DNA from 2 places in the Paenibacillus sp. FSL R10-2778 genome. Region 1 is predicted to be linked to the other one. Evidence: a T-box and tRNA genes for the amino acid it is inferred to sense, from the RefSeq annotation. Region 1 holds a T-box; the other holds one or more tRNA genes.
The links. A T-box is a leader RNA that pairs with one kind of tRNA and senses whether it is charged. The one in region 1 lies ahead of trpS (tryptophan--tRNA ligase), so its partner is inferred to be a tRNA-Trp.
Positions count from the first base shown of each region.

Region 2: it has a tRNA-Trp gene. The T-box ahead of trpS (tryptophan--tRNA ligase) is inferred to sense a tRNA for this amino acid. The anticodon was not compared.

Region 1 covers NZ_CP151956.1:5,840,957-5,855,567, reverse strand. Annotated here, with positions in the region: gene NST40_RS26270 (hypothetical protein) at 62-292, opposite strand; gene NST40_RS26265 (YycC family protein) at 289-480, opposite strand; gene NST40_RS26260 (M3 family oligoendopeptidase) at 599-2,398, shown strand; gene NST40_RS26255 (hypothetical protein) at 3,010-3,420, shown strand; gene NST40_RS26250 (alpha/beta-type small acid-soluble spore protein) at 3,574-3,804, opposite strand; gene NST40_RS26245 (aldose 1-epimerase) at 4,005-4,979, opposite strand; T-box leader at 5,114-5,353, shown strand; gene trpS (tryptophan--tRNA ligase) at 5,417-6,403, shown strand; gene NST40_RS26235 (hypothetical protein) at 6,406-6,594, opposite strand; gene NST40_RS26230 (metal-dependent hydrolase) at 6,700-7,701, opposite strand; gene cyoE (heme o synthase) at 7,934-8,866, shown strand; gene NST40_RS26220 (SCO family protein) at 8,890-9,507, shown strand; gene NST40_RS26215 (DNA primase) at 9,603-9,950, opposite strand; gene NST40_RS26210 (MFS transporter) at 10,084-11,271, opposite strand; gene NST40_RS26205 (hypothetical protein) at 11,542-11,979, shown strand; gene NST40_RS26200 (transglutaminase-like domain-containing protein) at 12,043-13,188, shown strand; gene NST40_RS26195 (penicillin-binding transpeptidase domain-containing protein) at 13,362-14,611, shown strand, end outside.
Region 2 covers NZ_CP151956.1:6,010,321-6,024,931, forward strand. Annotated here, with positions in the region: gene NST40_RS26850 (ABC transporter permease) at 1-442, opposite strand, end outside; gene NST40_RS26855 (ABC transporter permease) at 439-1,485, opposite strand; gene NST40_RS26860 (ABC transporter ATP-binding protein) at 1,478-3,040, opposite strand; gene NST40_RS26865 (BMP family ABC transporter substrate-binding protein) at 3,158-4,297, opposite strand; gene NST40_RS26870 (AraC family transcriptional regulator) at 4,625-5,380, shown strand; tRNA gene NST40_RS26875 (tRNA-Leu) at 5,517-5,595, opposite strand; tRNA gene NST40_RS26880 (tRNA-Cys) at 5,610-5,683, opposite strand; tRNA gene NST40_RS26885 (tRNA-Gly) at 5,693-5,767, opposite strand; tRNA gene NST40_RS26890 (tRNA-Gln) at 5,774-5,848, opposite strand; tRNA gene NST40_RS26895 (tRNA-His) at 5,868-5,943, opposite strand; tRNA gene NST40_RS26900 (tRNA-His) at 5,987-6,062, opposite strand; tRNA gene NST40_RS26905 (tRNA-Trp) at 6,086-6,159, opposite strand; tRNA gene NST40_RS26910 (tRNA-Tyr) at 6,166-6,251, opposite strand; tRNA gene NST40_RS26915 (tRNA-Thr) at 6,257-6,332, opposite strand; tRNA gene NST40_RS26920 (tRNA-Phe) at 6,361-6,436, opposite strand; tRNA gene NST40_RS26925 (tRNA-Asp) at 6,447-6,524, opposite strand; tRNA gene NST40_RS26930 (tRNA-Met) at 6,550-6,626, opposite strand; tRNA gene NST40_RS26935 (tRNA-Val) at 6,644-6,719, opposite strand; tRNA gene NST40_RS26940 (tRNA-Glu) at 6,775-6,849, opposite strand; tRNA gene NST40_RS26945 (tRNA-Ser) at 6,868-6,960, opposite strand; tRNA gene NST40_RS26950 (tRNA-Asn) at 6,964-7,039, opposite strand; rRNA gene NST40_RS26955 (23S ribosomal RNA) at 7,100-10,025, opposite strand; rRNA gene NST40_RS26960 (16S ribosomal RNA) at 10,288-11,845, opposite strand; gene NST40_RS26965 (nucleotidyltransferase-like protein) at 12,270-13,148, opposite strand; gene NST40_RS26970 (DUF2614 family zinc ribbon-containing protein) at 13,276-13,641, shown strand; gene NST40_RS26975 (glycosyl hydrolase family 18 protein) at 13,759-14,611, opposite strand, start outside.

The DNA.
Region 1 (14,611 bases):
AGCGCAGAAGAGAATTTAAATTCTCCTCTGCGCTTTGTAGAAAGAAAATGTTAGGATTTGCTTATCTGACAGCTCGATCGAACAAAAGGTAATCGCCGTCATTATCTATAACTGTAGGACTGGCGCTGCAGCAGGGGAAGACGAGCAGTTTTTTCTTGCCGTCACGAACGATTTGTAATTCTTTTGGCTTCATAGGCAGAAGCACATTCTCTGAGTTGCAGAATGGACAGTATTGCACATACATATCGCCTAGAATGATGTCATAAGGCCAGGTATGACTAAATGGAATCATTGTGAGTCCTTCCCAGAAGGAGTCTCTTCATTTTCGCCCTCAGTTTGTGGGGGATTTTCTTTTTTGGATAGCTCCGCTATTTTTTGTAGTAAAATATGTTGGGGCATATGCATCAAGTGTTCCAAAGGAACGCCTAGTTGCTTGGATAACGTAATGGCTGTTTCCGGTGAAATTTGTAGTGGCTTCATATGGATGCCCTCCTAAAGTTTATCGGCTATAAATGTTCAGATATCGTTATTCACTTTACCATGGTGTTAAGACAATTACAAAGAAAGTCAAATGAAAGCAAAGGAATGGTGAGTACACATGAAACAACCGTTATCACTGACTTGGGAACTTGATACTATTTTTCCGGGGGGTTCTTCGTCTGCAGAGTTAGAAGGGTTCTTGAGCAAGCTTGAAAAAGATATTTTATCCTTGCAAGGCTTTGTGAAGGATGCTGTGGCACCAACGGATGTTGCGTCTACAAAAGCATTGGATGAGGTTATAGCATTGCTTCAGAGCTGTTCAGGAAGACTTGTGGAGGTCACTTCCTTCGCAGACTGTCTAGGCGCTCAGAATCAGATGGACAAGGGTGCGGTAAGGCTGGCGGCCAAAGTGACAAGCATGCGCGCCGGATTCGAAGGGATCAGCTCGCAATTTAGCAATGTCCTTCGTCAGACTACGGACAAGGTATGGGCTGAGTGGATGGCTCGTCCAGAGATTGCTCCTTTAACGTTCGTACTGAGCGAGAGCCGTGATTTGGCCCGTGAGAAGATGAGCCCTGAGCTGGAAAGCTTAGCGTTGGAATTAGCTGTTGACGGATATCATGGATGGAGCGGGCACTATGATACGATTGTGAGCTCGATCAAGATCCCATTTGAGGATGAAGAAGGAACAAAGCTGCTATCTGCTGGTCAAGCTTTTAATAAGCTGGATGATCCAGATCCAAAAGTGCGTCAAACGATGTTCCATAAATGGGAAGAGGCTTGGACTGAAGCGGCAGACAATTGCGCGGATACCTTAAATCACTTAGCAGGCTTCCGCCTGAAGCTCTATAAGGGCAGAGGCTGGGACGATGTTCTGAAAGATCCGCTCAGCATCAATCGTATGACACAGGACACCTTAAATACGATGTGGGACGTGATTACGAATAGCAAACCTGTACTTGTGTCCTACCTTCAGCGTAAAGCCAAGCTGCTGGGGCTGGATTCTCTCTCATGGGTCGATGTCGAAGCTCCTGTAGGCAAATCCTCCGGCAAGATCCCTTATGATCAAGCTGCGAAGGATATCGTCACACAGTTCCGTAAATTTAGTCCTAAGATGGCTGAGTTTGCAGAGCGTGCCTTTGATAATAACTGGATCGAGGTTGAGGATCGTAATGGCAAACGTCCTGGTGGATTCTGTACTTCCTTCCCTGAGAGTAAAGAATCACGGATATTCATGACTTACAGCGGCACACCTTCCAATGTTTCAACATTGGCCCATGAGCTGGGACATGCTTATCATTCCTACCTGCTTGATGATCAACCTGTATTTAATCAGAATTATGCAATGAACGTTGCAGAGACCGCTTCAACCTTTGCAGAAGTGATTGTATCTGATGCTCAGGTTAAAGCTGCGGGCAATGCAGAGGAGAAGCTGGCTCTGCTTGAAACGAAGATACAGAACAGTGTGGCATTCTTTATGAACATTCATGCTCGATTCTTGTTCGAGACTCGCTTTTATGAGAAACGTAAGGAAGGCCTTGTAAATGCTGAGGAACTGTCTGCTCTGATGGTGGAAGCACAGAAAGAAGCTTTCTGTGGTGTGCTTTCTGAATATCATCCTCACTTCTGGGCGTCAAAGCTGCATTTCTATATCACAGATGTACCTTTCTATAATTTCCCGTACACCGTTGGTTATATGTTCAGTACAGGCTTATATCGTCTGGCATTACAAGAGGGAGCTTCCTTTGCAGACAAATATGATAGCTTGTTGCAGGATACCGGCGTGATGACATTGGAGGATTTGGTGCTCAAACATTTGGGAGTGGATCTGACAAAACCGGATTTCTGGCAAGGAGCTACAGATCTGATCGTGGCTGATATTAACGAGTTCTTGGAGATGACAGAGCATTTAGCGTGAAATGTCTAAAATAAGACAAATTTCAGGACACAAAAAATAACGGAATTTCAGTGTGAACACGCAAAGACCCCGGTTAAGGGGTCTTTTTTTAATGCTTAAATGTCGAAAACCCCCGGTTTATAAAAATTAATATACGAATGATCTATGAATTTTGCGCATTACTAGGGATAATAACCCAATTTTGTAGAATAATGTTGTTGGACGTATGTAAGGGGTCTATAATGAGCCTTGAGCCTTATAAAAGGCTTGCATGGAAGACAAATGAGCTCAGCTCAAAAAGCTTAAGTAAGCGCTTACTAAGCCGGCTTGTACGAAGAAAACTCGAAGTAGCTAAGCTCACAAAACGATATAAATCGAACCAGAAACTTGGGAAAAGGGGAAGGAGTGGCGAGGGGGATTTTGGAACTGTAAGAGCGGGAGCGACCGCCTTTGTCTCCGAATTTCACCCGCTATACGCGTAAGAATTCAAGAAATTTGGAGAGAACAGCGGCTGGAAGTCCAAACATTCCCCGCAGTGGCGACGGACCCTTAGCCCAAATATTTAGGGTTCGATTTATAAGACGAAGAAAACTCGAAGAAGCTAAGCTCACAAAACTTTTAGGAGGAAAGATATGCTTAAGACAGAACAGCTATCATTAGCAAGACAGATGGATTTGGTGTTTAGGGAACTGCAAGAGGAATTGTCAGGGCTATCTTCCGGTACGGTATTTGTGCAAATACGAAATAATACCATTGGCAAATTCGGCATACGTCATCACCCTTTAGCCGGTCGGGGGGGTGGATTCACAGAAGTGAAGGAAGGAATAACGGAGAGCCAGCAGTCTTCTTTTCGTCTAATGGCACTGGAGAGTCTGAAATACAAACGCCGTTGGACTCATGGTGAGATCAGCTATGAATTCGCTATAAGACAGGGCAAGCTAATCGTAGATGCTACGCTGGAGTCTAATTATAATATGGCGAATCTGATGATTCGATCTCCCCGTAATGCTTACGCCGAGAGTGCTGATCAATTTTTAAGTTAAACGTTTTACATAAAAATTGTTTGCAGCTGGGACTATAGGCTATAAATTAGAAAAACCTCCCACAGCTTCTGGAAGAAGTGTGAGAGGTTTGAAAGCTAGTCGGCAATAGGCTTTTTAAGACCTCTGCCGGATAAAACACTTAAGATAACGATGTTACTGACGACCGGACAGTTGTTGTTCTGCCAGTTGTACTAGACGTTTAGTGATGTAACCTCCCAAAGAACCAGTTTCGCGGGAAGTGTAGTTCCCGTAATAACCGTCAGCTGGGATCGTTACTCCAAGCTCTTGTGCTGCTTCATATTTCAATTGTTGCAACGCTGCATTTGCTTGAGGAACTACAAGGTTATTGGAACGGCTGCTACGACCTTGACCTGCTTGACCCATGTGTGTCACCTCCTTCGCCCGTTGTGAAGATAGTATGAGCGCTAAGTGGCTAATTCATGCATGCTATCGAAAGGTTTTAAGGATGGTAATTATTAGTCGATTAAAAGTAAGGGTAGAAAGCCCAAATAACTAAGCTCGCACAAAAAATCGGCCTTCTCTTACGTAAACGCAAGGGAAGACCGATATAATGTATATCTGCTTTAATTCTCGGGATAGATCATTTCCAGCATAGTGGACAGCTCAAGACTTTGACCTGGTTCTACCTTCAGCAAGCCCGTGAAGGAAGGGTCATCGGAAACGTTAGGAGCATCCGGGAGCCAGGTGTACGGTTCGATGCACAGAAATTGATCGGCCGGCCCTTTGGTATACAGGACCCAGTGGCGGAAATGATTCTCGTCAGCTGTATAACGAAGACCATAACCATCATCGCGTAATAGCAAGGCTTCTACGGGCTGCTTGTCACCAATACGTAGAGCAGTATCAAAATTAGTTCCCTGGAGGTTGATTCCAGAGTTTAGTGAATCTAGATCACCAAGTGGAATTAGATTGCCGCTAGGGAGCAATTCATGGTTTAGTTCATAAATGCTGTTTACGGGCAGCTTGAGATTCCAGCGTTCAGGTTCTCCATCGATCATAAACCAGGTGTGATAACCGATCCCAAAGGGAATACGATGATCGCCGAGATTTGTAACCTTTAAAGTCTGGCTGAGCCGGGCATCCTGAAGCCTGAATGTCATTTCGAATTTGAGTGGAATGGGAAATTGCTCCATCCAGTGCGGATCATCTTCAGTAAGGAATTCAGTAGTGACTGCACAACCGTCCTCGTCTTCTTCAATATCGCTGACACACCAGGATTGAGTCCGGTGTAGACCATGGATATGATTGTCACCAGCGGTATTCTGGTCAAATTGATAACTTGTACCCTCGAATTGAAATTTTCCTTTACGAATTCTTCCGGGTGGAATTAAGAGCGGGATGCCAAAATGGTAAGGTTTTTGCATAAAGAAAGCTTGATCGCTTTCATCAGGCCGCCGCAGAATTTCCCGTTGTTCTTTTACATCAAACAATGAAATCACGTTGTTTCCTAGTCGCGGCAAAAGCGTGACTTCCAGTTCGCGGCTGTGCAAAATATAAGTATCATAACCGCCCCACTGCCCTTTGGTCACCTGTTTCATGAGATATGCTCCTTTATCGTAACTGTAATCGAATAGAACATGGATAACCTTATCATAACAGATTTATGCGGAAGTGGTTAAGTGATTTGACAACTTCTCTTTATGGTTCTATGATGAAGGCATTAAATTATGATGAGAATGTGATGACGGGGACAAGTAGACAGGAAATGCACCTTCAGAAAGCCGGTGGTTGATGCGAACCGGTAGGACACTCCTGATGAATGGACCCCTGAGCGCCGCGCTTGAACGGGAGCAAGATGCCCTAGTAGACCGGCCGGATCTTCCCCGTTAAAGGAAGACTAAGGCTGTTTCCCTTTGACTATATAAGGGTTAAGCAGCGAATAAGGGTGGCACCACGGTCTCACGTCCCTTGCGGATGAGGCTTTTTTTGCGTTCTCGGAAATTGGAAATCACATCTAACGGAGGTCTATATTATGTTGAAAAAAGTAATGTCAGGCATACAACCGAGCGGTTCTCTAACTTTGGGTAACTATATCGGAGCGCTGAAAAATTTTGTGAAGCTGCAAGACGATCATCAATGTTTCTTTATGGTTGTCGATATGCATGCGATCACCGTTGCTCAAGATCCTGCGGCACTGCGTGAGCAGTCTGAAGCTGTAGCTGCACTCTTTATCGCGGCAGGAATTGATCCTGTGCGTTCGAATGTATATATGCAGTCTCATGTGCCTCAGCATGCGGAATTGGGCTGGATCATGACTACGCTAACGGCAATGGGCGAGCTTGAGCGTATGACACAGTTCAAAGATAAATCATCAGGTAAGGATTCAGTTGGCGCGGGCCTATTCGTATATCCTTCTTTAATGGCAGCAGATATTCTTGTTTATAATGCGGATCTTGTGCCAGTAGGTGAAGATCAGAAGCAGCACTTGGAGTTGACCCGTGATTTAGCTGGCCGATTCAATAACCGTTTTGGCGAATTCTTTACGATTCCTGAACCGTATATCCCTGAAGTGGGCGCACGCATTATGTCTCTGGATGATGGCACTAAAAAAATGAGCAAGAGCAGCCCGAATGCAGGCAGCTATATTGCCCTGTTGGATTCGCCGGATGTGATCCGTAAAAAAATCAGCCGCGCAACGACTGATTCTGGACGTGAAGTGATCTTTGATCCGGCTAACAAGCCAGAGATTAGTAACTTGATGAGTATTTACTCGGAATGTTCTGGAATGTCCCTTCAGCAAATTGCCGATCGTTATGAGGGACAAATGTATGGTGGCTTTAAGAAGGATCTTGGGGAAGTGGTTGTATCCACACTTGAGCCTTTGCAACAAAGATATCATGAAATTCGCAGTTCAGGTGCGATCACTGATATTCTTGCCGAAGGTGCTGAACGCGCACGTATTGTTGCAGCTGAGACGTTGAATGGCGTAAAAGAGCGGATGGGCTTTCTGCCAGCTCGTTAATCTTAGTCAGAGCTTAAGCTTTCCTGTTTGCGTCTAATTCTGGCTTTGAGGATAAATCCCCAGCCAATATTCATTACGCAAAGAAAACCAAGCAGAAGTGCCAGCCAGAAGCTATAGCTGATCGCGATTGAAGCGGCAGTGAGAATAAGAATAGAAGAACAAGCGAACCAAAGTGAGAGTCCTTTACCCATTAAGAGCCTTCCTTTCCGTGTCTGCTAAAATGAATCCCGGAGTATTATAAAATACTCCGGGATTTTTTGTGATTATAGAATAGATCTCTCAGTAAGTCTACAGTTTCATCGTAAAGAACCAGGGTCGATGGAAAATCGTTTGTCGAGCTTATCACTGCTAAGCCAGCCTACATAAGTATTTAAAGGTTTATATTGGTTATCCATAACTAATACAGCCACAAAAGGGTATTGTTTGCGGTGTAAATAACGAACGTCTCCCCAGCGCACCATATATCCTGAAGGAAGTTCCTCCACTTCGGCAACCGCATAAGAGGTGAAATATAGAAAGGACTGAATATCTGGATGCGACTTGGATATTTCCACAGCGGGATGATTCGAGCAGACCGCATGTTTGAACCATTCCAGACGGTTGTTCAGTAGCTGCCCTACGTCATAGCTGCCGTCTTTTTTCACTTTAACTACGTTCCAGCGTTTAAGTGAAATTGTAGGGATTACAATATAACGTTCACCAGCATTATGGTGTATATCTTTAAGCTTGATGTTTCGTGTAAGGCGGGCATGAACAACCGTTCTCCAAATATAATAAAGAATGGTACAGGCATAAAGCGTAATAAATAAAGGTTTGGGCGGCACAATCCCAGTGATCCAGAGTAGAATAGCTGCGATATGGCTGCCAAAAATAAATGGATCGAAAATGTGGATGATATTCCAGGCAATCCATTTCTCAGTAAATGGACGGGCGGCCTGGGTTCCATAGGTGTTAAACAGATCAGAGAAGACGTGCACGCCTACGCCTATGAAACCCCAGAGTGCAACATGGCTTAAAGCTGCCAAATCAGTAAATCCAAACAGAGGCCCTAAGACTAGGGCAATCAGAGCGGGCCACAAAATTAGAAAAGGCAAGGAGTGTGTGATTCCCCGGTGATTACGAATATATATTGCATTGTCCTTTAGTCTTAATGCGGTATCGGCATCAGGAGCTTGTGAGCCTAAAATCGTAGCCAGCATAACGGCCCCGGCCAGTTTAGGGTCAGAAGCAACGACAGGATCTACGAATGAAAGTCCGGCTAACCCTATGCCCATAACTAAATGTGTAGCGGTGTCCATTGGTCAGTTCTCCTTTGTTGTTCGGAAGTACATTATTAATAATTACCCAAATACAGCTTAGGTTATTAACGGGCTGGAAATAAATATTGTCACGTAATTGTCAAATTCATGAACATACTGTGCCATGACTGTCAAAGTCTCCTCGGGTTTGATATGATAAAGTTAACAGCGAAGTCTATTTAGTGCTTCGGCTAGAACGTTAGAAGTTCGTTTAGAAGGAGGATCATTTGGTGTGGATAATCATATAACATTTCAAGCTTCTTCCGATTCTGCAGCTATGTCTGCAAAATCTCCACCGGAAGGTGCAAGTTGGCGTGATTTCATTACCGTAACAAAACCCGGTATTATCCGATCTAACCTCATCGCTGCCTTTGCAGGATATTGGCTGGCTTCAGGTTGGGATGTTCAATACGGCAGATTAGTTCTGACACTGCTCGGTACAATGCTGGTTATGGCTTCGGCCTGTGTTTTTAATAACTATTTCGACCGTGACCTGGACATGAAGATGGAAAGAACGCGCGATCGGGGGCTTCCTACAGGACGACTGAAACCCAAAACCGTATTGCTGTATGCTATTGGGCTAGGGATTGCGGGCTTGATTGTACTGTTTGCTTTTTCCGGAGTTTTAGCCGGTCTGTTCGGGATTGTAGGGATGTTCGTTTACGTTGTAGTATACACCCTTTGGTTGAAACGGACATCAACATGGAGCACTTCAGTAGGTGCGATCTCTGGAGCTATGCCACCGGTAATTGGCTACGTTGCAGTTACGGGAACAGTTGATCTAGGGGCTTGGCTGATGTTTGCGATGTTGTTTCTGTGGCAACCTCCCCATTTCTGGGCACTCGGGATTAGACGTAAAGAAGAATATAGAGCCGCTGGATTTCCGCTGCTGCCTGTAGTCAAAGGAACACGTCGTACGAAGTTTCAAATGATTCCTTATGTAGCACTGTTGCTGCCTATTCCAGTGTTAATGTACGCCTACGATTATGCAGGCATTTTTTATCTGGTGATTTCAACAGCGCTGTCCTTAGCTTGGTTAATCATAACCTTGATGGGCTTTGCAGCAAAAGATGACGAAGTCTGGGCGAAGAAGAACTTCCTCTTCTCCATTAACTACCTAACGGTAAGTTTGATCGTACTTGTATTGAATACGATTCACGGTTAAGAAGAGGGAGGGTATTATTGTCCGTGCAGACCTTTAAGCGTTATAAATGGACCTGGATTCTACTATTGCTTGCTTTGGTAATGGCTGGTTATCTGGCAGTTAATTCTTTGAATTTAGGAAAAGAAAAACTGCCGGTAATCGGTGAAGTGCAGGACTTTTCACTTGAAAATGTGGATGGAGACCAGATTACTCTGGCTGATACACAAGGTAAGGCGCGGCTGGTATACTTTTTTTTCACACAATGTCCGGATGTATGTCCTATAACTACGTTTCTGTTATCTCAGACGCAGAAAATTCTGGTCGACGATGGCAGCTTTGGAAAAGATACGGCGTTCGTCTCCATTTCTTTTGATCCAGAGAATGATACGCGTGAAGCCATTAAAAGCTTTGCGGACCGTTTCCAGGCAGATTATAAGGGTTGGTACTTCTTACGGGGGGATCAGGAAGTCATTCGTAAGCTGGCAACTGATTCTTTTAAAGTACTAATTGCAGGGAATAGTAAAGAAAATTTCGTACATGCCAATCGCATAGCATTGGTTGATCGGGACAATCGTCTCCGTGCATTGTATGACGCAGGGGATACGGATAACATAACGCCTGAATTTCTTGCCGATAGGCTGAATGAATTGGCTCGTGAATAGAACATAACCGCATAACAGAAACGCCTTTTTCGAATCCCATTTATTGAAGGATAACGAAAAAGGCGTTTTTAATTTCTTAGGCAATATATCGCGAATCAAAAAGGAATAGGTTCAGGGTAAATGATGAACTCTTCCAGACCCGCTTTTTCAAGCTGATTAATATTGTATTCATCTGGAGTGCCTTCCACTCCGGCATAACCCCGGCGTGTATAGATGTGACCAGCATCGGGAAAGGCATCGCGGAGAATCCCGCGTATTTTTTTGCCTGAACTGTCGTTATCCATATAAAGATATACTTCTCCATCTCCTGCTTTTTGTCGCAGGGACTCGAGTTTGAGCGTATTTAATGTACCAAAGGTACAGAGGATTTCGACTTCCGGTACCAGCACGCGTCGTAATCTGCTGCGATCGTTTTTGCCTTCGACAATAATCGTAATGGACATTTGCTGACAATCACCTCCGGAAATGAAGCCTGAACTTACAGACTTATTATAGTTTACCGAAGGAGGAGCAGTTTTAACAACTGTTTCTACAGGAAAATCTTCATTCCCCGGGAAATGTCGTAAAAACAATGAATCATGCGGCCCGCCCATTCCATTTGGAAGAGTAGGTAGACAGCTTGGTTGAATTTTTTGGCGGAAGCAGTAATAGTGCAACCATTAGCAATAGAAAGGCAATGAAATAAGGCGAAACAACGGCTCTTAATTGTCCTGCGGCCACAGGGCCTGCGAATGCGCCTAGTGACATGGCTATCGACTGCATGGAGAAGGTGCGTCCCATACGTCCTGGTCCACCTAGACTAATAAAGAGCGATGCCATTGCAGGAAATAATATTCCTTTAGCTGCACCCAGCATAAAGAGAATAACGGAAGCGGGAATGCTGTGAAGTGAGGCAAGCGCAAAAAAACAAAGGGCCATTCCTAGCAAGGCCACGGCTATTCTTCCTCCTGGGGAAAAGCGGTTCAGGAAGAACAAACTGAGTGTTACCAAAGCCCCTAAGCTAAGGAGCGATAAAAGAATGCCTGTGGAAACAATGCTATTACTTCCGGTCTGAGATAGAGGAAGTTCAAAGAACAGAACCCCTTGTGAACAAGAAACGAAAAAAGGCAGCAGATAATAACGTTTGGAAACTGGATTGGCATCGGATATAGGGACCGAAGGAAGATCCTGTTTTTTTAAAGGAGGTGCTGCAGAGTTTACAGGGCGTACTAAACGCCGGGCAGGTGCCGGTACACTGAAAAAAGCCATGATGCCTGTAGCGATAAGCAGCCATCCCAATGAGGTGAAGGTGCCGGAATAGCCAGCTTTAGCTACGATAAAGGCCCCCGCTGCCGGGGATACCACTGAAGCTAAGGTATGAACGATACCATGTCCGGACATATATTTCCCCTGCTCAGTAGCATCAGATGATAATGAAGCCAGCAAGGTCATGCACGCTGGAGAGAGGAAGGCGAGCGCGAACCCGCTTGCTGCTCGTAGCATCAGCAAATGCCACGGAAGCTGAGCATGAGCCTGCAGCAGTAGAATGGCTCCCGCAGTAACAAGGCTAAAGACGATGTAGCGGCGGCTGCCATTACGATCGACGAGTACGCCTGCGAGCAAATTGCCAGGAAGATGGGTTAACGAATACATGCCCATCATCCAGCCAATAAAGGCGGGTCCCGCACCAAGAGAGATGGCAAAGGGCGTTAGAATAGGATACTGTGCATGTAAATCAAAAAACGCCAGAAAAAGAAACAGGTACAGCCACAGCGCAGTTTTCACAGGGAAACACCTCCGAGAGCCACCTACAATAAAGATTAATGCAGGAAGGCGGATTTTAAGAAGATCAAATTTAAGCAACTACTTGTACTTTACGTGGGACAGAGAAGGCTTATACCGCTTTTTTAATTCCTATAAGCAGGTATACCTTTCTCTGGCTGTGGAACCATGAATTATGATGGGCATTCATGTATAATAATTAATATTGGCGTCATGTCTATAGAGGAGATAATCCTTAGGACGAAACTAGGTGATAGGGGTGTTGTGAGGTTGATGGATCCAGAGGTGTGGTCACAGTTTATTAGAGAGAATTGGTTAGTTATTGTTATTGCGCTCATTCTGTTGTTCGCGGTTGTTAATTTGGTCAAAACGATGTTGAAATGGGCGATTGTCATTATTATCGTTGTAGGTCTATTCATCTATAGTGGTGTGACAATGGACCAAATTGGTAACGCTGTGAATAAGGTGGCAGATGGAACGGTAAGTACGGTGAAGAAGGAAGCACAAGAGGTTATGCTTAAAGAGGCGCAGGATGCGAAGTACACTTCAAATGGTGACGGAACATTTACGATTACAACTCCGAATATTGAAGTGAAAGGTACTACTGGCGAAGATAAGGTAGAGGTTACTTTCCGCGGAGTTAGTCTTGGGAAGTGGAGTATTACTGATACCACACAAACATTTATCGAGGAAGCTCGGAAACATCAATAAACGGCTTCAGTTTAAATCATTATCAAAAACAAGCAAGCGGGCGACTGAAAGGGGAGATCGGATATGATAAACGGTTGGTTGACTAGTCTGAGTGATGCAAATATCATCTCCATCGCCCTCCTGCTGGTAGTAGTCTTTTCACTATTGCAAGGCTGGAGCAGAGGGTTCTCAAGTGCCACCGGAAGATTATTCGGTCTGCTGGGAGCAGGACTGTATACAATAGCTTCTTTGGTGCTGGCCATTCCTGCTGCGGCTTATCTCAATCCTCATGTACAGACTTGGGCAGCAGGAATAAGTCTGCCTGATAAACAGCTGACCCAGTGGCAGCAAATTTATTATACGGCTGTGTCTGTGCTGGCGGAATCGCCGCTGGTGCGGTTTCTATTGTTGTTATTGCTCTCTTATATCTTAATTCGTGTGCTTCTGGGATTGTTGTCTATGCTGCTCCCATTCCATCAGCTACGGCGCACCAAGACATTTAAGGACAGAAAGATTACGCAAGTAAGCCGTATGGGCGGAGCTATCATAGGATTAATTATAGGATTGACTCGTGGTTTAATTATTGTGCTTGCTCTCTTCATTTGTGTTGGCCTAAATCCAGAAAGTCAATTTAGCCGTTATGTGGAATCTTCTCCGATCTACAGTCAAAGCGCTGCCGCTGTATTTGAGCCCTTTGTTGGGGAGACAGTGCAGAAAAAGCTGCCTATTCTGACGAAGACCGTTGCAGCTGAGATGAATGATATCCTGCGCAGAAAATATGAAGTTATTGATCATGACATTCCACAAGATATTGTGGGTGCGGCTGAAGATATTATTGGACAAGCGCAAGGAGACGAGAAGAAAGCCAGACTACTGTATGATTGGGTAGGAACACGAGTAACTTATGATTACGCCAAAGCGGAAAATTATGAAAAAAATAGAATTTGGCATGAACAGACCCCGCAGGATACCTTCGACACACGCATAGGGGTATGTATTGATTATGCACGTCTTTATGCTGTAATGGCCCGCTCCCAAGGATTGCAGGTGCGCGTTGTAACGGGTCAAGGCTATGATGGTCGAGGCGGGTATGGCGCACATGCCTGGAATGAAGTTTATATAAGTGACCGGCAAGCTTGGATTCCATTGGATCCCACTTGGGCGAGCAGTGGGGATTGGTTTAATCCGAAGGATTTTGACGATACGCATATTAGGGAGAACGCACTCTGAGTGAGGGCGCCGCACTCCTTCCGTGTGGTACAATAAACTCATACCAACCGCTCTAACACAAATGCGAGTGCAATGCTCACAATCAGCTTCTTAGAAATCACCTTCATTATAAGAGCAATGTCGCTGGCTAAGGCAATTCAGACATTATTTTTATATAGAAGGGAAGAAAGCTGGTGAGCTTTGGGAAGCAGCTCCCGCCTGCGGACGGGAAATCTTCGAAACATTCTGTAGGTCTGAGATTGAATCTGTTTTTCTTTGGCACTTTTTTTATTTTTTGTATCATTATTGTGCGTCTTGCAGGTTTGCAGTTTACTGAGGGAGCTTTGCTGACAGAAGAAGAGATCAAACGGGATACGAAGTTTGTTCCGCTGGCAGCCATGCGAGGGATTATTTTTGCTGCCGGGGGTGAGCAGATAGCCTATTCTACACCTGTTGAGTCGCTCTATCTTACCCTAAATAAGGAATATACAGCTAAAACTACCGATAAAGTAACGGGTGAAACCTCACTAACGGAAAAAGCGAAAAATAAGTCTAATTACCTTGCAGCAAGATTAGTAGCGGAGTTTGAGAAATATGGAAGTGCAGATGCCCCTAAGTTAACGCAGCAGGACGTGCTGGATTTACTTGATCTGGACTTTAAAAAGTATCTGGGTTATGTACCGCGTCGTATAAAAGCAGGGCTAACTTCAGAAGAAATAGCTTATTTCATGGAACACAAGGATGAATATCCAGGCATTACCATTGTGGAAGAAAGTGTACGCCACTACGATAAAGATACGGTAGCTGTGCAGACGGTGGGTTTTGGTAAACCTTTTAAATCAACCGAAGACATAGCGATGTACAAAAATATTCGTAGTGCAATGAAAGACAATTCTTCACCGGGACTTATGTATAAAACGGAAGAATATGTAGGATTTGATGGTCTGGAAATGCAGTATCAACGCGAACTGCGCGGAGAAAATGGTTATCAGGTCATTTCGGTCACTCCTCAAAATATGGCGGAGAAGGTAGAACAGACCGTTCCCCCTGTAAAAGGCAATAACATTTGGATGACCATTAATAAGAATGTTCAGATGAAGACTGAACAGGCTATATTGGATCAGATTAAATGGCTGCATACCAATGCTGTTCAAGGCGAAACTCATCCTGATGCTTTAACAGGTTATGCAGTAGCAATGGAAGTAGAGACTGGGAATATTGTCGCTATGGCGAGTATGCCTGATTACGATTCGAATGTATGGACAAAGGACTCGCTGCCTACATCTGTCTGGAATAAAATTATGAATAATCATCTGAATGGTACAATTACCTCGAATTCTTCCGGGAGATCGGGTCATGATTTTAGCTCACTTGTATTCTTGGGATCGACCATTAAACCGTTAAGTGTATTAATTGGTTTAAATGAAGGATTTTTTAACACCTC
Region 2 (14,611 bases), 170 kb from region 1:
TAGGTCCAAGCACCGGGATATCCTTCAACAAAGGAATCTGGACACTAGGCAGAACTTTACTCGCCAGCGAAGTGGAAGAACCCTTGTCGCCACTAAGCAGATAGAGGATAAACACAGTGCCTCCCGAAGCGAACATATTAATGGCCACACCCCCGAGAATGATATGTGTTTTGAATTTCAGGGTGAAAAAAGCTAATATTCCAGCGATCAATGTTCCAGACAGCACCGCCCCAAGCAGACCTACCCATGCGCTATGTGTATAGCTGCTTATGATGACACCCGCTAAAGCGGCAACAAGCATGATGCCCTCCATCCCAATGTTAATGATCCCTGCACGGTTGGAGATGAGTGCGCCGAGCGCGGCAAACAGAATCGGAGTCGTCACGCGAAGGACAGAGAACGCAAAGTCAGTTGTAAAAATCACATCAAACAAACTATTCACGCTTCCTTCGCCTCCTTCAAGAGCATCCGATTTTTCCAGAATTTCAGAAATTGCTCAGCCGAAATCAGAAGAATGATAATTGCCTGTATGATTGAGATCATCTCTGAAGGTACATCAGACAGACGCGCCATCATGTCAGCCCCAATTCGAATGTACGCTAGGAATAATGCAGAGCCGATTACGGACAGCGGATTATTTTTGGCTAACATCGCTACAAGGGCACCATCCAAACCATAACCAGGCAGTGACGTCCATTGGAAACGGTTATACATCCCCAGCACTTCTACGGAGCCCCCCATACCTGCGATAAAACCTGCAATCAAGTGGACGAGAATAATAACCTTGGCTGTCTTCATACCGGAATAACGGGCAAAGTCCCGGTTGATGCCTGTCATGCGCAGCTCATATCCCCATTTCGTTTTGTATAGGAATAGATGAGCTGCAATAATAAGCACGATAACGATAATAAGACCGGTATGAATACGGGTGCCCGAGACCATTTTACTCAGCAGTGCCGTTTTCTCGAATTTGTAGGATACATTGGCAAAAGCTTTAGCATCACGCAGATGATAGTTCAGTAGGTATAGCCCTACTCCGAACAAAATATTATTGAACATTAAGGATGTAACCAACTCATTAGCATTCCATTTTGCCTTCAGAATACCAGGTATTGCCGAGAGCAATGCTCCTACAATTGAACCTGCAGCAATAGCTACCATCGGATGCAGCCAGCCGTCCAACGTTAAATGAATAGCCAATACGGAAGTTACAACACCGGAGAAATAGAAAATCCCTTCAGCTCCCAGGTTGAACATATTGGCTCGAAACAACAAGGATACTGCCAACCCAGTGAACATGAGCGGAATCGCCATCTCAATCACATTACCAATATGACCTTTACTGGATAACGGCTCTAATAGGAATATACCAATCGTCTTCACAGGCTGATTACTGACCAAGGAGATGATCAGAAAGGCAATAGCGAGTGCAATAACGATTACCGCCGATGTCCGAATGTACTCAAAATATTTAACTTTAAACATGATTTACGGCCCTCCCGATGTGCTCCTCGTCCTGTCGATGAATCCCCAGCATATAAAGACCTAATTCTTCCTCACTAACCTTAGATGGCTCCTCAAAAAAGGCAACAATCTTACCCTCGTACATTACTAACAGACTATCGCTGATCTCCAAGATCTCATTCAAATCTGCCGACACTAGCAAAATCGCGCAATCGTCTGAACGTAATTCCAACAACTTTTGATGTATGAACTGGGCTGCGCCTATATCCACACCCCGTGTCGGCTGTTCTGCAATAAGCAGCTGCGGTTCAGTCGAACACTCTCTAGCTACGACTACCTTCTGCATGTTACCACCTGACAACATTCCTATGGGCTGAGAAGGTCCTGAACAGCGGACTTTAAATTCCTCTACAAGGGATACTGCTAGCTTGGCAATTCGTGAGCCATTCAAAAAAAGACCTTTATTCATTGCTTTTGTACGATACTGAGTAGATAGCAGATTATCAGCTATGCTTGCTTCACTAGCGATCCCTTGCCGCATCCGATCCTCCGGTATATAGGAAACGCCTAGCTTACGAATATCCAAAATATCCGATTCACGGATATCCTTTCCCTTCACTAGTACAGAACCCTGACTTGAGACACCTCTCAAGCTACCTGTAAGAGCTTCAATGAGCTGTGTCTGCCCGTTGCCTTCTACACCAGCAATCCCAACGATCTGCCCACCACGTACCGCAAAATTGATATCCGACAATAATGCTTTGCCATCTGCATCATTCACACCGAGTCCCTGCACCGTTAGTACTGGCTCACTAACAGCCAGAATCTCTTTGTCATATTTCAGCACGACATCTCTGCCGACCATTAACCGCGAGATTTCCTGTTCTGTCACATCCTGTGTTTGAAAAACACCTTCACTACGGCCGCTGCGCATAATCGTAATTCTGTCGCAAATCGCTTTGACTTCCTTTAATTTGTGCGAAATAAAAACTATCGTATGGCCCTGTTCCCTTAATTGCTTAAGCTCGCGGAACAATTCCTCTGTTTCCTGTGGAGTCAACACCGCAGTTGGCTCATCAAGCACCAGAATTTTAGCACCACGCAGCAGCGCCTTAAGAATCTCAACCTTTTGCTTCATCCCAACTGTAAGATCCTCTACTTTTGCCTTTGGATCCACGGCCAGATTGTATTTCCTTGCGGTCTCTTCCGTCATGCGCACAGCCTCGGCATAATTAATGCCAACTCCTCTGCGCGGCTCCATACCCAGCACCATATTCTCTGCCACCGTAAAAGAAGGTACCAACATGAAATGCTGGTGGACCATGCCGATGCCTCTATCAATGGCGTCCTGAGCGGATTGCAGCTTTACTTTTTCACCCTTGATATAGATCTCGCCTTCACTTGGCTCTTCCATGCCGAACATAATCTTCATTAAAGTCGATTTACCTGCACCGTTCTCACCTGCAATCGCATGTATTTCTCCCTCACGTAAAGAAAAATGCACGTCTTTATTTGCAACGACGCCATTGGGATATACCTTGGTAATTCCCCGCATTTCCAGCAGAGCTGTGTACATAGGTCTCAACGCCTTTCAACTTGGAGGTCTGCAAAAATATACAGCTGGAATTCCCCTGACTAGAAGAATCTCCAACTGTAGGTTTATCTCTATAGAGCTGATCTTAAGATTTAAAGCTTAAGGCTTAACTGCGTTACGAATAGCTTCTACCTCTGCGGTTTCCATCCCCATCGCATTATCCACTTTAATTTCTTTATTGATCAGCTTTTGCTTCACTTCTTCAACCTTGGCCTGAAGATCAGCCGGGAATACATTTTTATAAATATCATTCTCAGCAATACCTACACCATCATCTACAAAGCTCAATACATCACGTTTGCCCATTTCTAGCGTACCCTCTTGCAATCTCTTCACTGCACCTAGAATAGCCGTATCAATCTTTTTAATAGATGAAGTAACGATTAGATTTGCTTTTTCACTATCCGTATCGTTAATCAACATTGCCTGATCGGAGTCTACACCAATTGCATATTTTTTCTTCTCTTTAGCTGCGTCAAAGATCCCAAGACCTGTACCCCCAGCCACGTTAAAAATAACATCCACACCGGAATTATATTGAATTAGAGACAGCTCCTTACCTTTTGCCGGGTTAACAAAATCACCAGCGTACGACACAGCCACTTTTACATCAGGATCAACGTACTGAGCACCTTGAATGTAACCGACCAAGAAAGCATTAATCCCCGGAATATCCATACCGCCGACAAACCCAATCACATTCTCAGGGGTAGCATTCGGCATATCCGATTGTGTAGCTAATGCTGCTACGGCACCTGCCAAGAAAGATACTTCATTTGTCGCATAAGACATGTTGTACATGTTATCTGGTGCTTCATCGATGTCGGTATCATAATTAATGAATTTTTTGTCTGGATACAATTCTGCCGTTGCATTAAACATCTCTGTAATTTCAGAACCGCCAGAAATAATTACATCCCAATCCTCGGAAGCGATATCGTTAAATGTAGGCTCCCATTTCGTTTTATCAACGCCCATTTCAACAACCTTTGTTACTGCACCAAGTTCATCCTTAACCTTTTGCAAGCCGTTATTAGCGGAATCAAAAAATGATTTATCCCCAAGTGTCCCCGGAATCAGCAATACAACCTTGAGTTTATCCCCTGCACCTGTTTCTCCACCCTCAGCAGCGTTTGATCCAGTATTCGCAGAAGAACCGTTATTGGACGTGTTATTCCCACATGCTGTGACCAGAACCATCACCATTAATAACAACAAAGAAAGAACTTTTTTATTCATTACTCTATTCCACCCCTAATTTTAGTTGGTTAGTAATCCGCAGAATCCCATCTTCACCCATTGTATAATTCACGGTTCAAATGGAAATTCTCTTTTTTCCAAATAAAGTATTATTAAAAGTAATAAATTTAACGTTTAGGCTCAAAAATAGCAATAAAAATACCATTATTATTAATAATCCGCTTTATTTCCGAACGAGATGGCCAGTCAGGTTGCGAACTTTCGGATTTATTGATACGATCATAACAAATATTATTAAAAATAATTATATGATTTCGGTCATTGTTTTGTACGATTCGGCTAAAACATAAGTATTGGAGGATCATCATGGATCGTGTTCTATATATTGTAAGTGCCACACATGAGCTAAATACTTATATCCCTCCACACCAGCATGAATGCTACGAACTAGTCTATTATTTACAGGGGGTAGGGACAACCAATGTTGGCCCACGAAGTTACCATTTTCGCTCCTCTTCTTTCGCGCTTGTGCCACCCAATCATAAACATGACGAGCACCACCGTGAGGATGCAAATGTATTATTTGTAGGCTTCCACTCGGAACACCCTAATATGAGTAATCTGCTCGGCGTATATGAAGATGATAAAGATCAGACCGTTCTTCAAATCCTGCTGCGAATGAAAGCAGAGTTTACACGCAAGCAAGACGGATTCTCTGAGCTTCTAAACCTACAAATGAGCGAGATTACCGTCCATCTTATGAGGTTTCTTAGTGCCTCTGGATATCAATCCCCAACAGAAGATCGAGTACAATATGTCCTTAATTATATGAATGAGCATTATCGCCATAAATTGTCCGTCGAAACACTATCAGAAATGTCCGGATATAGTTACGATCGTTTTCGCCATCTATTTAAAGAACGTTTCGGGTCTTCACCCCTGCGGTATTTGCTGTTAAAACGCCTGGATTATGCAAAGTCTCTATTACGTCATACTCAGATGCAAATCTCTGAAGTATCTGCTGCTGCAGGTTTTGTGAACGATGCCCAATTCTGCAATATGTTCAAACGAGAAATAGGTCATACCCCGCGAGCATTCCGCATTAATAATCAATCAGGTTAATCACTAATCAGATTAAAAAAAGCCGTTGAAATAGAGAAACTCTCTATTCAACGGCTTACTGCTGTAAACCCAAGGACATAAAGAAAAAAGGTTTGTAAGATTGCTTATAAAAGCATTCTTACAAACCTTTTTAAGATACCGGCGAGAGGACTCGAACCTCCACGGTTTCCCACTCGATTTTGAGTCGAGCGCGTCTGCCATTCCGCCACGCCGGCACATATGAACTAAATGGAGGCGCCACCCAGATTTGAACTGGGGATAAAGCTTTTGCAGAGCTTTGCCTTACCACTTGGCTATGGCGCCATGAAAACTTGGAGCGGACGACGGGAATCGAACCCGCGACCCTCGCCTTGGCAAGGCGATGCTCTACCGCTGAGCCACGTCCGCATAAAATGGCTGGGGATATAGGATTCGAACCTATGAGTGACGGAGTCAAAGTCCGTTGCCTTACCGCTTGGCTAATCCCCAATAACATTTTAAAGTAAAATGGGGCGACTGATGGGTCTCGAACCCACGAATGCCGGAACCACAATCCGGTGCGTTAACCCCTTCGCCACAGTCGCCATATTAAGTTGATATTGTTGCCATTATTCATTTTAAAGTAAATGGGGCGGCCGATGGGTCTCGAACCCACGAATGCCGGAACCACAATCCGGTGCGTTAACCCCTTCGCCACGGCCGCCATATTAAACTTTAGAAAGAACTTGGCAGGGGCAGCAGGAATTGAACCCACACCAACGGTTTTGGAGACCGTTGTTCTACCTTTAAACTATGCCCCTAAAAACTGGTGGAGGATGATGGATTCGAACCACCGAACACTCACGTGAGCAGATTTACAGTCTGATGCGTTTGGCCACTTCGCTAATCCTCCAAGGATGGTGCCGGCGAGAGGACTTGAACCCCCAACCTACTGATTACAAGTCAGTTGCTCTACCAATTGAGCTACACCGGCATGGCACTCATTCTTTTGTGATAATAAATGGTGGCTCGGGACGGAATCGAACCGCCGACACGAGGATTTTCAGTCCTCTGCTCTACCGACTGAGCTACCGAGCCATGATGAAAATGGCGGAACCGACGGGATTCGAACCCGCGATCTCCTGCGTGACAGGCAGGCATGTTAGGCCAACTACACCACGGTTCCAAAAGATATAATTGCTTAAGTTAATTGGTTGCGGGGGCAGGATTTGAACCTGCGGCCTTCGGGTTATGAGCCCGACGAGCTACCGGGCTGCTCCACCCCGCGTCAGTAAGAAAGTGTTATGGTGGAGGCTGAGGGGATCGAACCCCCGACCCTCTGCTTGTAAGGCAGATGCTCTCCCAGCTGAGCTAAGCCTCCATAAACAACAATTGTTATTGTACCAAAGTCCACTAGGATAAATCAAGTGAAAATTTGGTGACCCGTATGGGATTCGAACCCATGTTACCTCCGTGAAAGGGAGGTGTCTTAACCCCTTGACCAACGGGCCATACTAATTAAAAATTTGTGGCGGAGAGAGAGGGATTCGAACCCTCGAGACGCTTGTGGCGCCTACACGATTTCCAATCGTGCTCCTTCGGCCAAACTCGGACACCTCTCCATATGGCTCCCCGAACAGGACTCGAACCTGTGACAACTCGATTAACAGTCGAGTGCTCTACCAACTGAGCTATCAGGGAATATTCATTCCAGGCTTGATGCCTGAAAACTGAATCCGAAACGAATCTGCATTCTACGTATAGGATAAGCCCTCGACCGATTAGTATTGGTCAGCTCCATGCATTGCTGCACTTCCACCTCCAACCTATCTACCTCGTCGTCTTCAAGGGGTCTTACTAATTGGGAAATCTCATCTTGAGGGGGGCTTCACGCTTAGATGCTTTCAGCGCTTATCCCGTCCGTACGTAGCTACCCAGCCATGCTCCTGGCGGAACAACTGGTGCACCAGCGGTACGTCCATCCCGGTCCTCTCGTACTAAGGACAGCTCCTCTCAAATTTCCTGCGCCCACGACAGATAGGGACCGAACTGTCTCACGACGTTCTGAACCCAGCTCGCGTACCGCTTTAATGGGCGAACAGCCCAACCCTTGGGACCTACTTCAGCCCCAGGATGCGATGAGCCGACATCGAGGTGCCAAACCTCCCCGTCGATGTGGACTCTTGGGGGAGATAAGCCTGTTATCCCCAGGGTAGCTTTTATCCGTTGAGCGATGGCCCTTCCATGCGGTACCACCGGATCACTAAGTCCGACTTTCGTCCCTGCTCGACTTGTAGGTCTCGCAGTCAAGCTCCCTTATGCCTTTGCACTCTGCGAATGATTTCCAACCATTCTGAGGGAACCTTGGAACGCCTCCGTTACTCTTTAGGAGGCGACCGCCCCAGTCAAACTGCCCGCCTGACACGGTCCCCGTACCCGGTAAGGGTACTAGGTTAGAACCTAGATACGATCAGGGTGGTATCCCAACGGCGCCTCCACCGAAGCTTGCGCTCCGATTTCTACGGCTCCCACCTATCCTGTACAGATCGTACCCAAATTCAATATCAAGCTGCAGTAAAGCTCCATGGGGTCTTTCCGTCTTGTCGCGGGTAACCTGCATCTTCACAGGTATTAAAATTTCACCGGATCTCTCGTTGAGACAGCGCCCAAGTCGTTACGCCATTCGTGCGGGTCAGAATTTACCTGACAAGGAATTTCGCTACCTTAGGACCGTTATAGTTACGGCCGCCGTTTACTGGGGCTTCGGTTCATAGCTTCGGGTTACCCCTAACCACTCCCCTTAACCTTCCAGCACCGGGCAGGCGTCAGCCCGTATACTTCGCCTTGCGGCTTCGCACAGACCTGTGTTTTTGCTAAACAGTCGCTTGGGCCTTTTCACTGCGGCCCCCTCGTGCTATTCACACTACCGGGGCACCCCTTCTCCCGAAGTTACGGGGTCATTTTGCCGAGTTCCTTAACGAGAGTTCTTCCGCGCGCCTTAGAATTCTCTTCTCGCCTACCTGTGTCGGTTTGCGGTACGGGCACCTTCTCCTGGCTAGAGGCTTTTCTTGGCAGTGTGAGATCATGACCTTCGCTACTATAATTTTCGCTCCCCATCACAGCCCAGCCTTATCGATGTGCGGATTTGCCTACACATCAGCCTCACTGCTTAGACGGACATCCATCAGTCCGCGTCACTACCCTCCTGCGTCACCCCATCGCTCATAGCGGATTACGGTGGTACAGTAATTTCAAACTGTTGTCCTTCGACTACGCCTTTCGGCCTCGCCTTAGGTCCCGACTTACCCTGAGCGGACGAGCCTTCCTCAGGAAACCTTGGGCTTTCGGCGGATCAGATTCTCACTGATCTTTTCGTTACTCATACCGGCATTCTCACTTGTGTAGTGTCCAGCGCTCTTTTCAGTACACCTTCAACCCCTACACAACGCTCCCCTACCCCAGATGCAAAGCATCTAGCCATAGCTTCGGTGGTGTGTTTAGCCCCGTTACATTTTCGGCGCAGAGTCACTCGACCAGTGAGCTATTACGCACTCTTTCAATGGTGGCTGCTTCTAAGCCAACATCCTGGTTGTCTGTGCAACTCCACATCCTTTCCCACTTAACACACACTTGGGGACCTTAGCTGATGGTCTGGGCTGTTTCCCTTTTGACAATGGATCTTAGCACTCACTGTCTGACTCCCGGCAATAAGTATATGGCATTCGGAGTTTGACTGAGCTTGGTAATCCTTGCGGACCCCGCACCCAATCAGTGCTCTACCTCCACTACTCTTATACCGAGGCTAGCCCTAAAGCTATTTCGGGGAGAACCAGCTATCTCCGAGTTCGATTGGAATTTCTCCGCTACCCCCACCTCATCCCCGCACTTTTCAACGTACGTGGGTTCGGGCCTCCAGTGCGTGTTACCGCACCTTCACCCTGGACAGGGGTAGATCACACGGTTTCGGGTCTACGTCCACATACTAATTCGCCCTATTCAGACTCGCTTTCGCTGCGGCTCCACCTTCTCGGCTTAACCTTGCATGTTAAACGTAACTCGCCGGTTCATTCTACAAAAGGCACGCCATCACCCATTAATAGGGCTCTGACTTTTTGTAAGCACACGGTTTCAGGTTCTATTTCACTCCCCTTCCGGGGTGCTTTTCACCTTTCCCTCACGGTACTGTTTCACTATCGGTCGCCAGGTAGTATTTAGCCTTAGCAGATGGTCCTGCTGGATTCATACGGGGTTTCACGTGCCCCGCACTACTCGGGATCCGTCTCGGAGAGAATACAGTTTAGGTTACAGGGCTTTTACCTCTATCGCGGGCCTTTCCAGACCTCTTCACCTACCATATTCCTTTGTAACTCCATGTGAGACGTCCCACAACCCCTAAGAGCAAGCTCTTAGGTTTAGGCTGTTCCGCGTTCGCTCGCCGCTACTGACGGAATCACTATTGTTTTCTCTTCCTCAGGGTACTTAGATGTTTCAGTTCCCCTGGTCTGCCTCTACACACCCTATGTATTCAGGTATGAGTAACTGCGAATTACCACAGCTGGGTTTCCCCATTCGGACACCCCCGGATCAAAGCTTGCTTACAGCTCCCCGAGGCAGTTTCGTTGTTCGCCACGTCCTTCGTCGGCTCCTGGCGCCTAGGCATCCTCCGTGTGCTCTTATTAGCTTAACCTTGATTTTTCCGCAGGAAAATATCATACGATGACATTCTCTTTGGAATCATCTCACTAATAACATTTACTTGTTTGCACAAGTTGCTAAAAGATGTTCTAAAACGCAAATTCGTTTCGGTATCCAGTTTTCAAGGATCAAGTCTTACTTGAGAGCTTAAACTCTCAAAACTGAGCAACGAGTGAGTAACAGGCCTAAACCTGAGTTTTGGAAGCTTAGCTTCCGATTTGAATGTTCTCATTGCAGAGAACGATTCTCCATAGAAAGGAGGTGATCCAGCCGCACCTTCCGATACGGCTACCTTGTTACGACTTCACCCCAATCATCTACCCCACCTTCGGCGGCTGGCTCCCTTGCGGGTTACCCCACCGACTTCGGGTGTTGTAAACTCTCGTGGTGTGACGGGCGGTGTGTACAAGACCCGGGAACGTATTCACCGCGGCATGCTGATCCGCGATTACTAGCAATTCCGACTTCATGCAGGCGAGTTGCAGCCTGCAATCCGAACTGAGACCGGCTTTGATGGGATTGGCTCCACCTCGCGGCTTCGCTTCCCGTTGTACCGGCCATTGTAGTACGTGTGTAGCCCAGGTCATAAGGGGCATGATGATTTGACGTCATCCCCACCTTCCTCCGGTTTGTCACCGGCAGTCACTCTAGAGTGCCCAGCATTACCTGCTGGCAACTAAAGTTAAGGGTTGCGCTCGTTGCGGGACTTAACCCAACATCTCACGACACGAGCTGACGACAACCATGCACCACCTGTCTCCTCTGTCCCGAAGGCCGCTGCTATCTCTAGCAGATTCAGAGGGATGTCAAGACCTGGTAAGGTTCTTCGCGTTGCTTCGAATTAAACCACATACTCCACTGCTTGTGCGGGTCCCCGTCAATTCCTTTGAGTTTCAGTCTTGCGACCGTACTCCCCAGGCGGAGTGCTTACTGTGTTAACTTCGGCACCAAGGGTATCGAAACCCCTAACACCTAGCACTCATCGTTTACGGCGTGGACTACCAGGGTATCTAATCCTGTTTGCTCCCCACGCTTTCGCGCCTCAGCGTCAGTTACAGCCCAGAAAGTCGCCTTCGCCACTGGTGTTCCTCCACATATCTACGCATTTCACCGCTACACGTGGAATTCCACTTTCCTCTTCTGTACTCAAGCCACCCAGTTTCCAGTGCGACCTCAGGTTGAGCCCAAGGTTTAAACACCAGACTTAAATAGCCGCCTGCGCGCGCTTTACGCCCAATAATTCCGGACAACGCTTGCCCCCTACGTATTACCGCGGCTGCTGGCACGTAGTTAGCCGGGGCTTTCTTCTCAGGTACCGTCACTCCGGTAGCAGTTACTCTACCGGACGTTCTTCCCTGGCAACAGAGCTTTACGATCCGAAAACCTTCATCACTCACGCGGCGTTGCTCCGTCAGGCTTTCGCCCATTGCGGAAGATTCCCTACTGCTGCCTCCCGTAGGAGTCTGGGCCGTGTCTCAGTCCCAGTGTGGCCGTTCACCCTCTCAGGTCGGCTACGCATCGTCGCCTTGGTGGGCCGTTACCCCACCAACTAGCTAATGCGCCGCAGGCCCATCCCTCAGTGACAGATTGCTCCGTCTTTCATTCTTCTCTCAGGAGAAAAAAGAAATTATCCGGTATTAGCTACCGTTTCCGGTAGTTATCCCAGTCTGAAGGGCAGGTTGCCTACGTGTTACTCACCCGTCCGCCGCTAAGTTATTTTGAAAGCAAGCTTTCAAAATAACTCCGCTCGACTTGCATGTATTAGGCACGCCGCCAGCGTTCGTCCTGAGCCAGGATCAAACTCTCCAATTAGTATTGAAAAGAGCGATATGCTCATTTTGAAACATCTGACGAGAAAATTAATTCTCTAATTTGGATTTCACTTACGTGATTTCCCACTCACTCGTTGTTCAGTTTTCAAAGATCAAGCTGTTTATTTCGTCGATGTGTTGTTCAGCAGCGACCTTTATAATATATCACAGCGTCCTCGTTTTAGTCAACCTTTTTTTTAATTTCTTTTTTTGGTTGTCTTTCGAATGTTTTCGAAAGCACATCTCTGTGTCAGAGGGACGAGTTATAATTTAACACATGAACAAGGAAAGAGTCAACCATTAATTTTTCCGAATAAATATGAGCGTTTCATATTAGTAAACAAACAAAAAGAGAGTGCTCAGCCTCTCCCTATCCTTGCTCATCTCTCTATAATTAATCATCTTCTGCTGTATCTAATTCATCTCTATAATGTATAGCGGATCGCATGCCCTTCTCCCTCGTGAACATCAGCCCAAGATGTAATCTCTCGGATTAGCGAACGAGAAACCAGCTTTCGTAAAACAAGGGGTAGTTCAGACTCTAATTGACTCAGACCTGAATGCTGCAGTAATTCTTTAATGCTCCATGCTTCCTTACGGCTATTCAAAATATTAAAGAGCAATAGACAACAGTCCGTCATTTTGGACATAATCCCAAATTCACATGCAAGAAGCACAAGCTCCACACGTTGCTCTAAGGTCTCAGTACTGACCGTTAACTCCTCATAAAGTTTATGAACGGAGGTATTCATGCTTTTAACCTGCTCCCAAATAGCTGGCTCGGGGAAAGCACCCACTTCACTCACTTCTATTCTTGCCCAATGATATAAGGCTATCAATACACAGTTGTAAGCATCCATAATAAAGCCAGCCTCTATATAGCGCTTGGATTTCACATACATATGCAAAAAGCGAGCAAACTCCATAAATGCGACCCGTTCCTTAATCGGTCCTTCAAATTGTAATATCTCGCGGCGCATTTCCTCGAGTATTCCCTTGGGGTCCCAGATCACTTCCCCCCTCATCAAACTGATAAGAAGTTCGTTATTATCCCCTGCCATAACAGCCTGCTCCAAAGCAAAAAGGCCGATATGGACTGACTGGGTCCGTTGGTCACCGGCAATGGTATGGCGAACAATATGCTCTCTATCCTGTTCTTCATGCAATACTAACACTACCATATCAAAATCTTGAAGAAGTGCGCTTTGAAACGGAATATCCCCATTCTGCCGCAAAACGACCGCTCCTAAAACATTCTCATCAAACGTTTCTCCACTCAACAAAGTTACATTGGACAATTCCATGCTTCCCTCCATTAAATTTGGCGATTTTGCGTCCAGTCAGTTATAATTCAGTTATAATTATTATTCTACATATGAAAGACAGTTCCTTCTGGACAACCCAACTATATTTAGTTAGGAGCAAACACTCATGAAGTTTAAAACGGCTAAGATCAACGCTTTTCGCACATGGGGATTACTGCTCACAATGCTCGGAATGGGACTTATGGTTTTGGGTACGGCGGGCATCGTGTTTTGGGGCTCAACTGGAAAAGTATTCGCTGGAATCGGTCTTGTAATCGGTTTAATCTCAATGATGGCAAGTCTTGCAATCTATTTCTGGGCTGGGATGCTGTCAACTAGCGCAGTCCAACTGGAATGCCCTGAATGTCACAAGCTGACCAAAATGCTGGGCAAAACAGACCGCTGTATGTTCTGCCATACCATCCTTACTATGGATCCAGCTGAGGCCAATATTACTGCGGAACAACTTAAGAGTCAGCAGCTTAATCAATAAAACACATCTTACAGAAGCTTATTACTAGCGATTTATAATGCAATCAAACATTTGCTTAATACAACAAAGGGGCCCCTATATTGGGAGCCCCTTTGTTTATTATGAATGAAATAATAATTACTTATGAATCCCTTGTAATGCCTCCCACGCAGACGGATTACTAAAGCTGCGATTCCATGAACCGATGCCACCAAGCCCTAAAGACTTAGCAAGCTCAACTCTAGCTTTTAAAGAAACTTTGTCTTCGATCCATATTTTTTTAAGAGCGCCATCCTCCTTATACTCAACGTAATTCTGCCCTGCTGCCTTATCAAAGGTTGGGGTCAGCTTCTTCTCTTTAATAATTTTTTCAACGGCATTCATACTAACCGATTTAGAGCTTACTTTGGTCTTGCCATCCACCTGGGCCTCAGTCCAGATTCTAGTATACAGTGGAATCCCTAGAATCAGCTTCTCAGGCGGCACATCGTCTTCCTCTATGATCCGGCTTAACGAGCTTTCTACCCACGGCAGAGACGCAACAGAGCCCGCTACAGGACTAGCAGCCCAATGCTCGTCATAAGCCATAACAATAAGATAATCAACTACTGAATTAAGAGCTCTACGATCAAGGAATGCTGACCACATCTCACTGTTGGATTTAGGGGTTACGTCTATGGAGACGATTAAGTTTTTGGCTTGAGCCATAGGTTTTAGCTCTCGCATAAATTGTGTAACATTCTCCCCGTCTTTCGTATATACATTCTCAAAGTCAATATTAATTCCATCCAGCTTGTATAAATCTGAATACTCGAGGATCTGTACGATCGCGTTCATCCGCTTCTCATAGCTCGACAATGCCTCAGTGGTTATGTCTGGTTCAAAGCTATTGCTGAGCAGCCCCCATACTTCCAAACCGCGCTCATGGGCCCACTGCACATACGCACTATCAGCCTGACTGCGCACATTCCCGTCACCATCTATGATACTG